2 linked regions of the Fibrella aestuarina BUZ 2 genome follow. The protein of the gene in region 1 interacts with the protein of each later gene in a pairwise test. Links are inferred from orthologs where the notes say so. Each region holds a gene or a part of one and is shown in the gene's direction. Other genes may lie near its edges.

Evidence for each region. Proteins that work in one complex are often made in the same cells at the same time.
Region 2: the proteins of uvrB (region 1) and uvrA interact in binary tests that used the Escherichia coli proteins (3 or more experiments, as listed by UniProt). The link is inferred for Fibrella aestuarina BUZ 2 from one-to-one orthologs.

What each region holds. Positions count from the first base shown.
Region 1 is NC_020054.1:6,426,026-6,431,671, forward strand. The notes cover bases 737-3,645. They hold uvrB (excinuclease ABC subunit UvrB), read left to right. Parts: upstream 737-1,134; coding sequence 1,135-3,156; downstream 3,157-3,645. Other genes in these bases: FAES_RS26650 (DUF58 domain-containing protein), read right to left, coding at 737-951; dxs (1-deoxy-D-xylulose-5-phosphate synthase), read left to right, coding at 3,437-3,645. In the rest of the region: more of FAES_RS26650, read right to left, coding at 1-736; more of dxs, read left to right, coding at 3,646-5,371; FAES_RS26665 (ferritin-like domain-containing protein), read left to right, coding at 5,593-5,646. UniProt on the Escherichia coli protein: The UvrABC repair system catalyzes the recognition and processing of DNA lesions. A damage recognition complex composed of 2 UvrA and 2 UvrB subunits scans DNA for abnormalities.
Region 2 is NC_020054.1:641,799-645,233, reverse strand. It holds uvrA (excinuclease ABC subunit UvrA), read left to right. Parts: upstream 1-343; coding sequence 344-3,235; downstream 3,236-3,435. Other genes in the region: FAES_RS02485 (hypothetical protein), read right to left, coding at 3,292-3,435. UniProt on the Escherichia coli protein: The UvrABC repair system catalyzes the recognition and processing of DNA lesions. UvrA is an ATPase and a DNA-binding protein. A damage recognition complex composed of 2 UvrA and 2 UvrB subunits scans DNA for abnormalities.

The sequences.
Region 1 (5,646 bases):
CAGAATTTTCAGCATGTGACCCGGTCGGCGTTCGGCGGGCACCACCTGTCCGATCTTGTCGGAAAACGTGATGAGCCCGGCGCGATCCTGCTTGATCAGCGCAATGTTGCTGAGCACCAGCGAGGCGTTGATGGCGTAGTCGAGCAGGGTGAGGCCTTCGAAAGGGGAGCGCATTACACGGCCTTTGTCGATAAGGCAGTAAACGGCTTGCGAGCGTTCGTCGGTATAAGCGTTCACCACCAGATTCGACTGGTTAGGATCGGAGCGGCGGGCGGTGGCTTTCCAGTTGATGGTGCGCAGGTCATCGCCCTGGGTGTAAGGACGTACCTGCTCAAACTCCATGCTGTGCCCGATGCGCCGAATCTTCTTGATACCCAGTTCGGTGAGCCGGTTGCTGGCCGCCAGCAGTTCATATTGGCGCATTTGCAGGTACGACGGATAGACGGGCACCAACCGCCCCTGCTCAAACTGAAACCGACGTTTCAGCAGCCGCATAGGCGTCATCACGTAGACATTGATAGCCCCGAAACTGTACTCACCCCGGCGGGTGGGGCGCAGGTCGTAGCGAAGCGTTCGGACCTCGTTGGGCTTTACCTCGCTCTGAAACAGCACGTCGCGCCGTTGAAACTGAAAGGGAATTTCATCGATAATCTCGACCGATGCGTTAAACGGATACCGACTTTCGAGATACAAAGTGATGGGGTTATCGTCGCCGTTCGACAGCCGTTCGGGCAGGGCGCGCCGGGCGAAAAACACGGGTTGGCTACCGACCTGACTTTGCCGGAACAGCAGCACCGCATCGATCACGACCAGCAGCAGAAACACCCAAAAGGCAATTTCCAACACGGGCAACAATAGCGGCAGCGCGTAGGCCACCACGAAAGCAACCACGAAGCCCAGCAGGATCAGCCAGACACGAATCGAGACAAAAAGGGCGCGGAAGAGGCTCATGCGAGGCAAAATACGGCTTTTGTGCGATCCGGGTACAGCTTCATCGCAGGATTGTCGTACGATTCGCTCAACGTGTAACGACGAATCAGAAACCTTTCAAAACTACCTTGTCATTCGGGCCGTTTATGCGTAACTTGCTGTATTCCGCCGGGCAGCGTATGCCAACTCGGAGCAACAAGACTGATGAACTTTGAATTAACCTCGGAATTTCAACCGACCGGCGATCAGCCCAAGGCCATTGCCGAACTCGTTGACGGCCTCAAAAAGAACGAACCCGCCCAGGTGTTGCTGGGGGTTACGGGCAGCGGGAAAACCTTTTCCATCGCTAACGTCATTCAGCAGGTCAATCGGCCTACGCTGGTACTGAGCCATAATAAAACGCTGGCCGCGCAGCTGTACGGCGAATTCAAGCAGTTTTTCCCCAATAACGCCGTCGAGTACTTCATCTCGTATTACGACTATTACCAGCCCGAGGCCTACATCGCCACGACCAACACCTACATCGAGAAAGACCTGGCGATCAATGAGGAAATTGACAAGCTACGGCTGGCGGCGACGTCGGCACTGATGAGTGGCCGACGCGACGTAATCGTGATTGCGTCGGTGTCGTGCATCTACGGCATGGGCAACCCCGAGGAGTTCCGCAACAACGTGGTGCGTATCGGGGTGGGCGAACGCATGAGCCGAAACCAGTTTCTGCACAAGCTCGTCAGCATCCTATATAGCCGCACCGAGGGTGAGTTTGCCCGGGGCAATTTCCGCGTCAAAGGCGATACCGTCGATCTGTTTGTGGCCTACGCCGATTTTGCGTACCGGGTTATCTTCTTCGGCGATGAAATCGAGACCATTCAACGCATCGATCCGGCTACGGGCAAAAAGCTGTCCGACGAAAAGCTCGTGACGATCTTCCCGGCCAACCTGTTTGTAACGGGTCGTGATACGCTCAACGGTGCGATCACCCAAATTCAGGATGATCTGGTTTCTCAGATTCGGTATTTTGAAAGCGAATTCCGGGAGCAGGAAGCCGAGCGGATCAAGGAGCGCACCGAGTTTGACCTGGAAATGATGCGCGAACTGGGGTACTGCTCGGGCATCGAGAACTACTCCCGCTACTTCGACCGCCGCAAGCCCGGTCAACGCCCGTTCTGCCTGCTCGATTATTTCCCCGACGATTTTCTGATGGTGATCGACGAAAGTCACGTTACCATTCCGCAGATCCGGGCGATGTGGGGCGGCGACCGTTCCCGCAAGGTTGCGCTGGTCGATTACGGCTTCCGGCTGCCCTCGGCGATGGACAACCGCCCATTGACCTTTCAGGAATTTGAAGACCTGTCGGGTCAGACCATCTATGTATCAGCAACGCCGTCGGACTACGAACTGCGGAAGAGCGAAGGCGTGGTGGTCGAGCAGTTGATTCGCCCCACGGGTCTGCTTGATCCCGAGATTGAGGTACGTCCCAGCCTGAATCAGATCGATGATCTGTTGGAAGAAATCGACGTGCGGATCAAGCGGCATGAGCGGGTGCTCATTACGACCCTGACCAAGCGAATGGCCGAAGAACTGACCAAATACCTGGAACGGGTCGGCATCAAGACGCGCTACATTCACTCGGAAGTAAAAACCCTCGACCGCGTCGAGATTTTGCGCGATCTCCGTCTTGGCAATTTCGATGTGTTGGTGGGGGTCAACCTGTTACGCGAAGGTCTCGATCTTCCCGAAGTATCGCTGGTGGCGATCATGGACGCCGACAAAGAAGGCTTCCTGCGCGACATCCGGTCGTTGATCCAGACCATCGGCCGGGCCGCCCGGAACGCCAACGGGAAGGTGCTGATGTATGCCGATACCATCACGGGGTCGATGGCAAAAGCAATCGACGAAACCAACCGCCGCCGGGCCATTCAGATGGAATACAACACCGATCACGGCATTACGCCACAGACGGTGCTGAAATCGCGGGAGGCAATTCTGGGTCAGACTAAAGTGGCCGATTCCAAACCCAAGCACTTCTACGTCGAGCCGGAAGAGATTCGGATTGCGGCCGACCCGGTGGTTCAGTACATGGGCAAAAGCGACCTGGAACAGTTGATCAAGGAGACCCAGTCGCGTATGGAACGAGCCGCTAAAGACCTCGACTTCATCGAAGCCGCCCGCCTGCGCGATGAGCTTTTCCAGCTCCGCGATAAGCTGAAAAAGGAAGCGGTATAACCTAAAAGTGCCCTTTACCAGACAGGTAGCGGTATACAGTAAAAGCTACAGTCGCTAGCTATCTGGTAAAGGGCAAAACTCCTTACACTTGGGTAACAGCCACTTAGGGGGCTAAAACAAAGGAATAATCCTATTATACCCGTGCTGGACCCTACCAATTATCCAAGTTATAGCGTACTTTTGCGCCCTTGCTGTCAGACCTTTACAGGGAATGGGCGTAGAAACAATTCCCCACCCAGGCTTGTTTACCCACCACAGTTAACACTTCACGCGGTTTATCATGCTGATTACCCCCGGCCCTCTGTTGGCAACCGTTCATACCCCCGACCAGTTGCGCCACCTCTCCAAAGAACAGCTGCCTCAGCTTTGCGATGAACTCCGTCAGTTCATCATCGATGTGGTATCGGTCTACGGAGGGCACTTTGGGGCCAGCCTCGGGGTTGTCGAGCTCACCGCCGCGCTTCATTACGTCTTCAACACGCCCGACGACCAGCTCATCTGGGATGTGGGGCATCAGGCCTACGGACATAAAATCCTCACCGGTCGCCGCGATAACTTCCACACCAACCGCTTCTACGGCGGGCTGTCGGGCTTTCCCAAGCGCAAAGAGAGCCCCTACGACGCCTTTGGCGTGGGCCACTCATCGACGTCGATCTCGGCTGCGCTGGGTATGGCCGTGGCGTCACAGCTACAGGGTAACCCTACCCGCAACCACATTGCCGTAATCGGTGACGGGTCAATGACGGCCGGTCTGGCCTTCGAAGGCATGAACCATGCGGGGGCCACCGATGCTAACATGCTCATCGTGCTCAACGACAACTGCATGAGCATTGACCCCAACGTGGGTGCCCTGCGTGAATACCTCACTGACATCACCACCTCGCCCACCTACAACAAGGTCAAAGACGAGGTCTGGAACCTGCTGGGTAAGTTCAGCACCTTCGGCAAGTCGGCTCAGGAGATCGTCTCTAAAGTGGAGAACGCCATTAAGTCGTCGGTGCTCTCCCAAAGCAACCTTTTCGAGTCATTGCATCTGCGTTACTTCGGCCCCATCGACGGCCACGACGTCGACCGGCTGGTGGATGTGCTGGCCGATCTGAAGACCATTCCCGGCCCCAAAATCCTGCACGTACTGACGGTAAAAGGTAAGGGTTACGGCCCGGCCGAGAAGGACCAGACCAAGTGGCACGCCCCCGGCCTCTTTGACAAGCTGACAGGCGAGATCAAGAAGAAGACGTACCTGACGCCGCAGCCGCCCAAATACCAGGATGTCTTCGGCCACACGCTGGTCGAGCTGGCCGAGCAGAATCCACGCATTGTGGGGGTAACTCCGGCTATGCCGTCGGGCTCGTCGATGAACATCATGATGAAGGCCATGCCGGATCGGGCGTTCGACGTAGGTATTGCCGAGCAACACGCGGTGACCTTCTCGGCGGGTATGGCCACGCGGGGTGAAGTGGTGTTCTGCAACATCTACTCCACCTTCATGCAACGGGCCTATGACCAGGTGATCCACGACGTGTGCATCCAGGAACTACCCGTCATTTTCTGTCTGGACCGGGCTGGCTTTGCCGGGGCCGACGGGCCCACCCACCACGGGGCCTATGACCTGGCGTATATGCGGTGCGTGCCCAACATGATTGTGGCCGCCCCCATGAACGAGCAGGAGTTGCGTAACATGATGTACACGGCCGCTTCGGCTACGGTGCAACAGGGCAAGCAGGCGTTTACTATCCGCTATCCCCGGGGCGAAGGGGTGATGCCCAACTGGCGCACTCCCTTGGAAGAACTGCCCATTGGTAAGGCCCGGCTGGTGCAGGATGGCGAGGACGTAGCTATCCTGACCATCGGTCATATCGGCAACTATGCCACGCAGGCGCTGGGTACGTTGGCCAAAGAAGGCATCCGGCCCGCGCACATAGATATGCGGTACGTGAAGCCGCTCGATGAGGCGATGCTGCATCAGGTGTTCCAGCGCTTCGATCGCGTACTGACGGTGGAAGACGGTTGCTTACAGGGCGGTTTTGGATCGGCGGTGCTGGAGTTCATGGTGGATCATGGCTACAGTGCGCGGGTGAAACGCCTGGGCATTCCGGATGCAATCATCGAGCATGGCGAGCAGTTGGAGTTGCAGCGCGAATGCGGGTTTGACCCACAGGGCATTGCCGACGCCGTTCGCCACTTGCTTTACGCCAATCAAAAGGTAAGTGTATAAAACACTATCCTGTTTAAACTGGATCTGGGGAGCGATTTAGCCTGAAAAACGGGCTAAATCGCTCCCCAGACGTTTTATTGTGTGCGCCCGTCTTTTCCTCTTTACAGGGACTTAGTTAGAAATAACGAACTTTTTTCAGGCGCTACAAATCCAGAGGGGCTTCATATTCCGTAAGCATAGTGGGTCTGCAGGTGGCAGATCATAGTAACGTTTGAAAAACTATGCTTACATCCAAGAATGATCAGCAGGAGTCAAGCCCTGTTGTCTCGCCCGAA
Region 2 (3,435 bases), 5.8 Mb from region 1 along the record:
TTTGTTCATGAGACGTGCTAGAGGATAGAACGGTTCCAAATGGCCCGTTACGCGAACTTACAGCCAAACGGGGCAACAACAGTTGCCGAAATGACGGACGGCTGGGTACGTTCCTCTCTTTTACCCAACTTACAGCCAATCGCCCCGCGATACCCTCGCTGCTGGGTGGCCTTTCACATCTTTCCGCCCCCGGAAACTACCATTTCGGTATCGGTGTTGATATTTGGATAAGGCCTGAAAAAACGCCCAATGGTCGATGTGTATGGGTTGGGGTTTGGGTTTCGTCTATGAAACAGCCCAACGTTGACCCCTGGATATTGACCGTTGAACCCACTTCGAACAAGTGATACAGGAACAACAAACAACACATACTGAGCCGATTGCCGCCGGTTCACCGCTTTCCGACGTGCAACTCACGGGCTACGAGCAAATCGACGTGCTGGGCGCCCGCGAACATAACCTGAAGAACATCGACGTATCGATTCCCCGCAATAAGCTGGTGGTCGTTACGGGCATCAGTGGCTCGGGCAAATCATCGCTGGCGTTCGACACGATCTACGCCGAGGGGCAGCGGCGCTACATGGAAAGTTTTTCGGCCTATGCCCGCTCCTTTCTGGGCGATATGGAACGGCCCGACGTGGATAAGATCAACGGCCTCAGCCCGGTAATTTCCATTGAACAGAAAACGACCTCGAAAAACCCCCGCTCGACCGTCGGCACGACTACCGAGATTTTCGACTTTCTGCGCCTGCTCTACGCCCGTGCGGGTGAAGCCTTTTCGTACGCAACGGGCCGCAAGATGACCCGGCAATCGCAGGATCAGATCGTGGATGCGTTGCTGGACCAGAACGCCGGGCGCAAGACCGTGCTGCTGGCACCAGTGGTGCGTGGCCGGAAAGGGCACTACCGCGAACTGTTCGTGCAAATTGCCAAGATGGGGTACACCAAAGTGCGCGTCGATGGTACCGTGCAGGATATTGTGCCGAAGATGCAGGTCGACCGCTACAAGGTCCACGACATCGAGATCGTGATCGACCGCCTGGTGCCGAGCGCCGATGATCGCTTCCGGCTGAGCCAATCGGTGCAAACGGCGCTGAAGCAGGGTAAAGGCGCCATTCAGGTACTCGATCAGGACAATAAGCTGCATTATTTCTCGCAGAACCTGATGGACCCCGAGTCGGGCATCAGCTACGATGAACCCTCGCCCAACTCGTTTTCGTTCAACTCGCCCTACGGCTGGTGCCCCACCTGCCAGGGATTGGGCGTGGTCGAAGAGATCACCGAAGAGTCGGTCATCCCCGATAAATCGCTGAGTGTGAGCCGGGGGGCCATTGCGCCATTGGGCGAATATCGCGAGCTGTGGTTTTTCAAGGAAGTGGAAGTGATCCTGAAAAAGCACAAACTCAGCCTGACGACGCCGGTAAGCAAGTACCCGCCCGAGTTGCTGCACGTATTACTGCACGGCTCTGAGGAGGAAACGCCGATTCCATCGAAGAAATACCCCGGCGAGACGTATTACACCACCAAGTTTGAGGGCATCATCAACTTCCTGAAAAAGCAACAGGAAACGGGCTCGGAGAAGATTCAGGAATGGTTGCGCGATTTTCTCGTGATCAACACCTGCCCCGAATGCAACGGCGCCCGCCTGAAAAAAGAGTCGCTCTATTTCCGCATTGCCGACAAGAACATTGCCGAGCTGGCGAGCATGGACATTGCTGTGCTGGCGGCCTGGTTCGTAGGGATTGAAGATCGCCTGTCGGACCGGCAGAACGTGATCGCCAAGGAAATTCTGAAAGAGATCCGGAAGCGCATTGGCTTTCTGGTCGACATCGGGCTGGATTACCTAACCCTCGACCGGTCGCTGAAGACACTGTCGGGCGGGGAAGCGCAGCGCATCCGGCTGGCTACGCAGATTGGCACTCAACTCGTTGGCGTCCTGTACATTATGGACGAACCGAGCATCGGCCTGCATCAACGCGACAACGTGAAGCTCATTGAGTCGCTGAAGAACCTGCGCGATTTGGGCAACACGGTGCTGGTTGTCGAGCACGACAAAGACATGATGCTGGAGTCGGACTACATCCTCGACATTGGGCCGGGAGCGGGTCGGCATGGCGGGCAAGTCGTGGGAGCCGGTACGCCCGAAGAATTTCTGAAAAACGGCTCAACCACCGCCAACTACCTCAGCGGCCGCACAGCCATCGACGTACCTGGCGAGCGCCGTAAAGGCAGCGGAAAGTTTTTGCAGATCAAGGGGGCCACGGGCCATAACCTCAAGAACGTAACGCTCAAACTGCCCTTGGGCCGGATGGTCAGCATCACGGGCGTATCGGGCAGTGGCAAATCGTCGCTGATCCACGAGACGCTCTTCCCGATCCTGAACCACCATTTTTATAAGTCGAAACGCGAGCCGTTGGCCTTCAAAAACGTCGAGGGACTTGAGTTCATCGACAAAGTCATTGAAGTCGATCAGTCGCCGATCGGACGTACCCCGCGCTCAAACCCGGCCACCTACACGGGCATGTTCTCGGAAATCCGTACGCTGTTTGCCGAACTGCCCGAAGCCAAAATTCGGGGCTACAAACCGGGGCGTTTCTCGTTCAACGTGAAAGGCGGGCGGTGCGAAGAGTGCGAAGGCGCTGGCATGAAGAAGATCGAAATGGAGTTTCTGCCCGACGTACACGTACCCTGCGAAGTCTGCAAAGGCAAACGCTTCAACCGCGAAACGCTGGAGGTCCGTTTCAAAGGCAAATCCATCGCCGACGTGCTCGACATGACTGTGGAGCAGGCGCTCGATTTCTTCCAGAGCCAGCCGAAAATTCTTCGTAAGGTACAAACCCTTAACGACGTGGGACTGGGCTACATCACGCTGGGCCAACACGCGACGACCCTAAGCGGTGGCGAAGCGCAACGCGTGAAACTGGCCGAAGAACTGTCGAAGAAAGATACAGGCAAAACGCTGTACATCCTCGACGAACCCACGACGGGCCTGCACTTCCAGGATATTGCACACCTGCTCGACGTGCTGAACAAGCTGGCCGATAAAGGCAATACGGTGTTGATCATCGAGCACAACCTCGACGTGATCAAGGTATCTGACTACGTAATCGACCTCGGCCCCGAAGGCGGCAGCAAAGGCGGGCAGATCATCGCCGAAGGCACGCCGGAAAAAGTGGCCAAAGTAGCGGGCAGCTATACCGGCAAGTTTTTAGCGATGGAGCTGGCCGGGGCATAGAATAAACCGGGTTACTCGCTACCGATAGCGAGTAACCCGATCATCTGTCAGCATGCTTAGCGCATTGAGTGCAAAAAGGCGGGGTTGAGAATCACCTGCCTTTTCCCCTTTTGCACAGCTTTGAGCCTAGGTAAGAACTGCTTTTTGTCTGCAAACAGGCTGTCAATGGCTGCCGATTCGAGCTCGTATCTTCCTTTTGT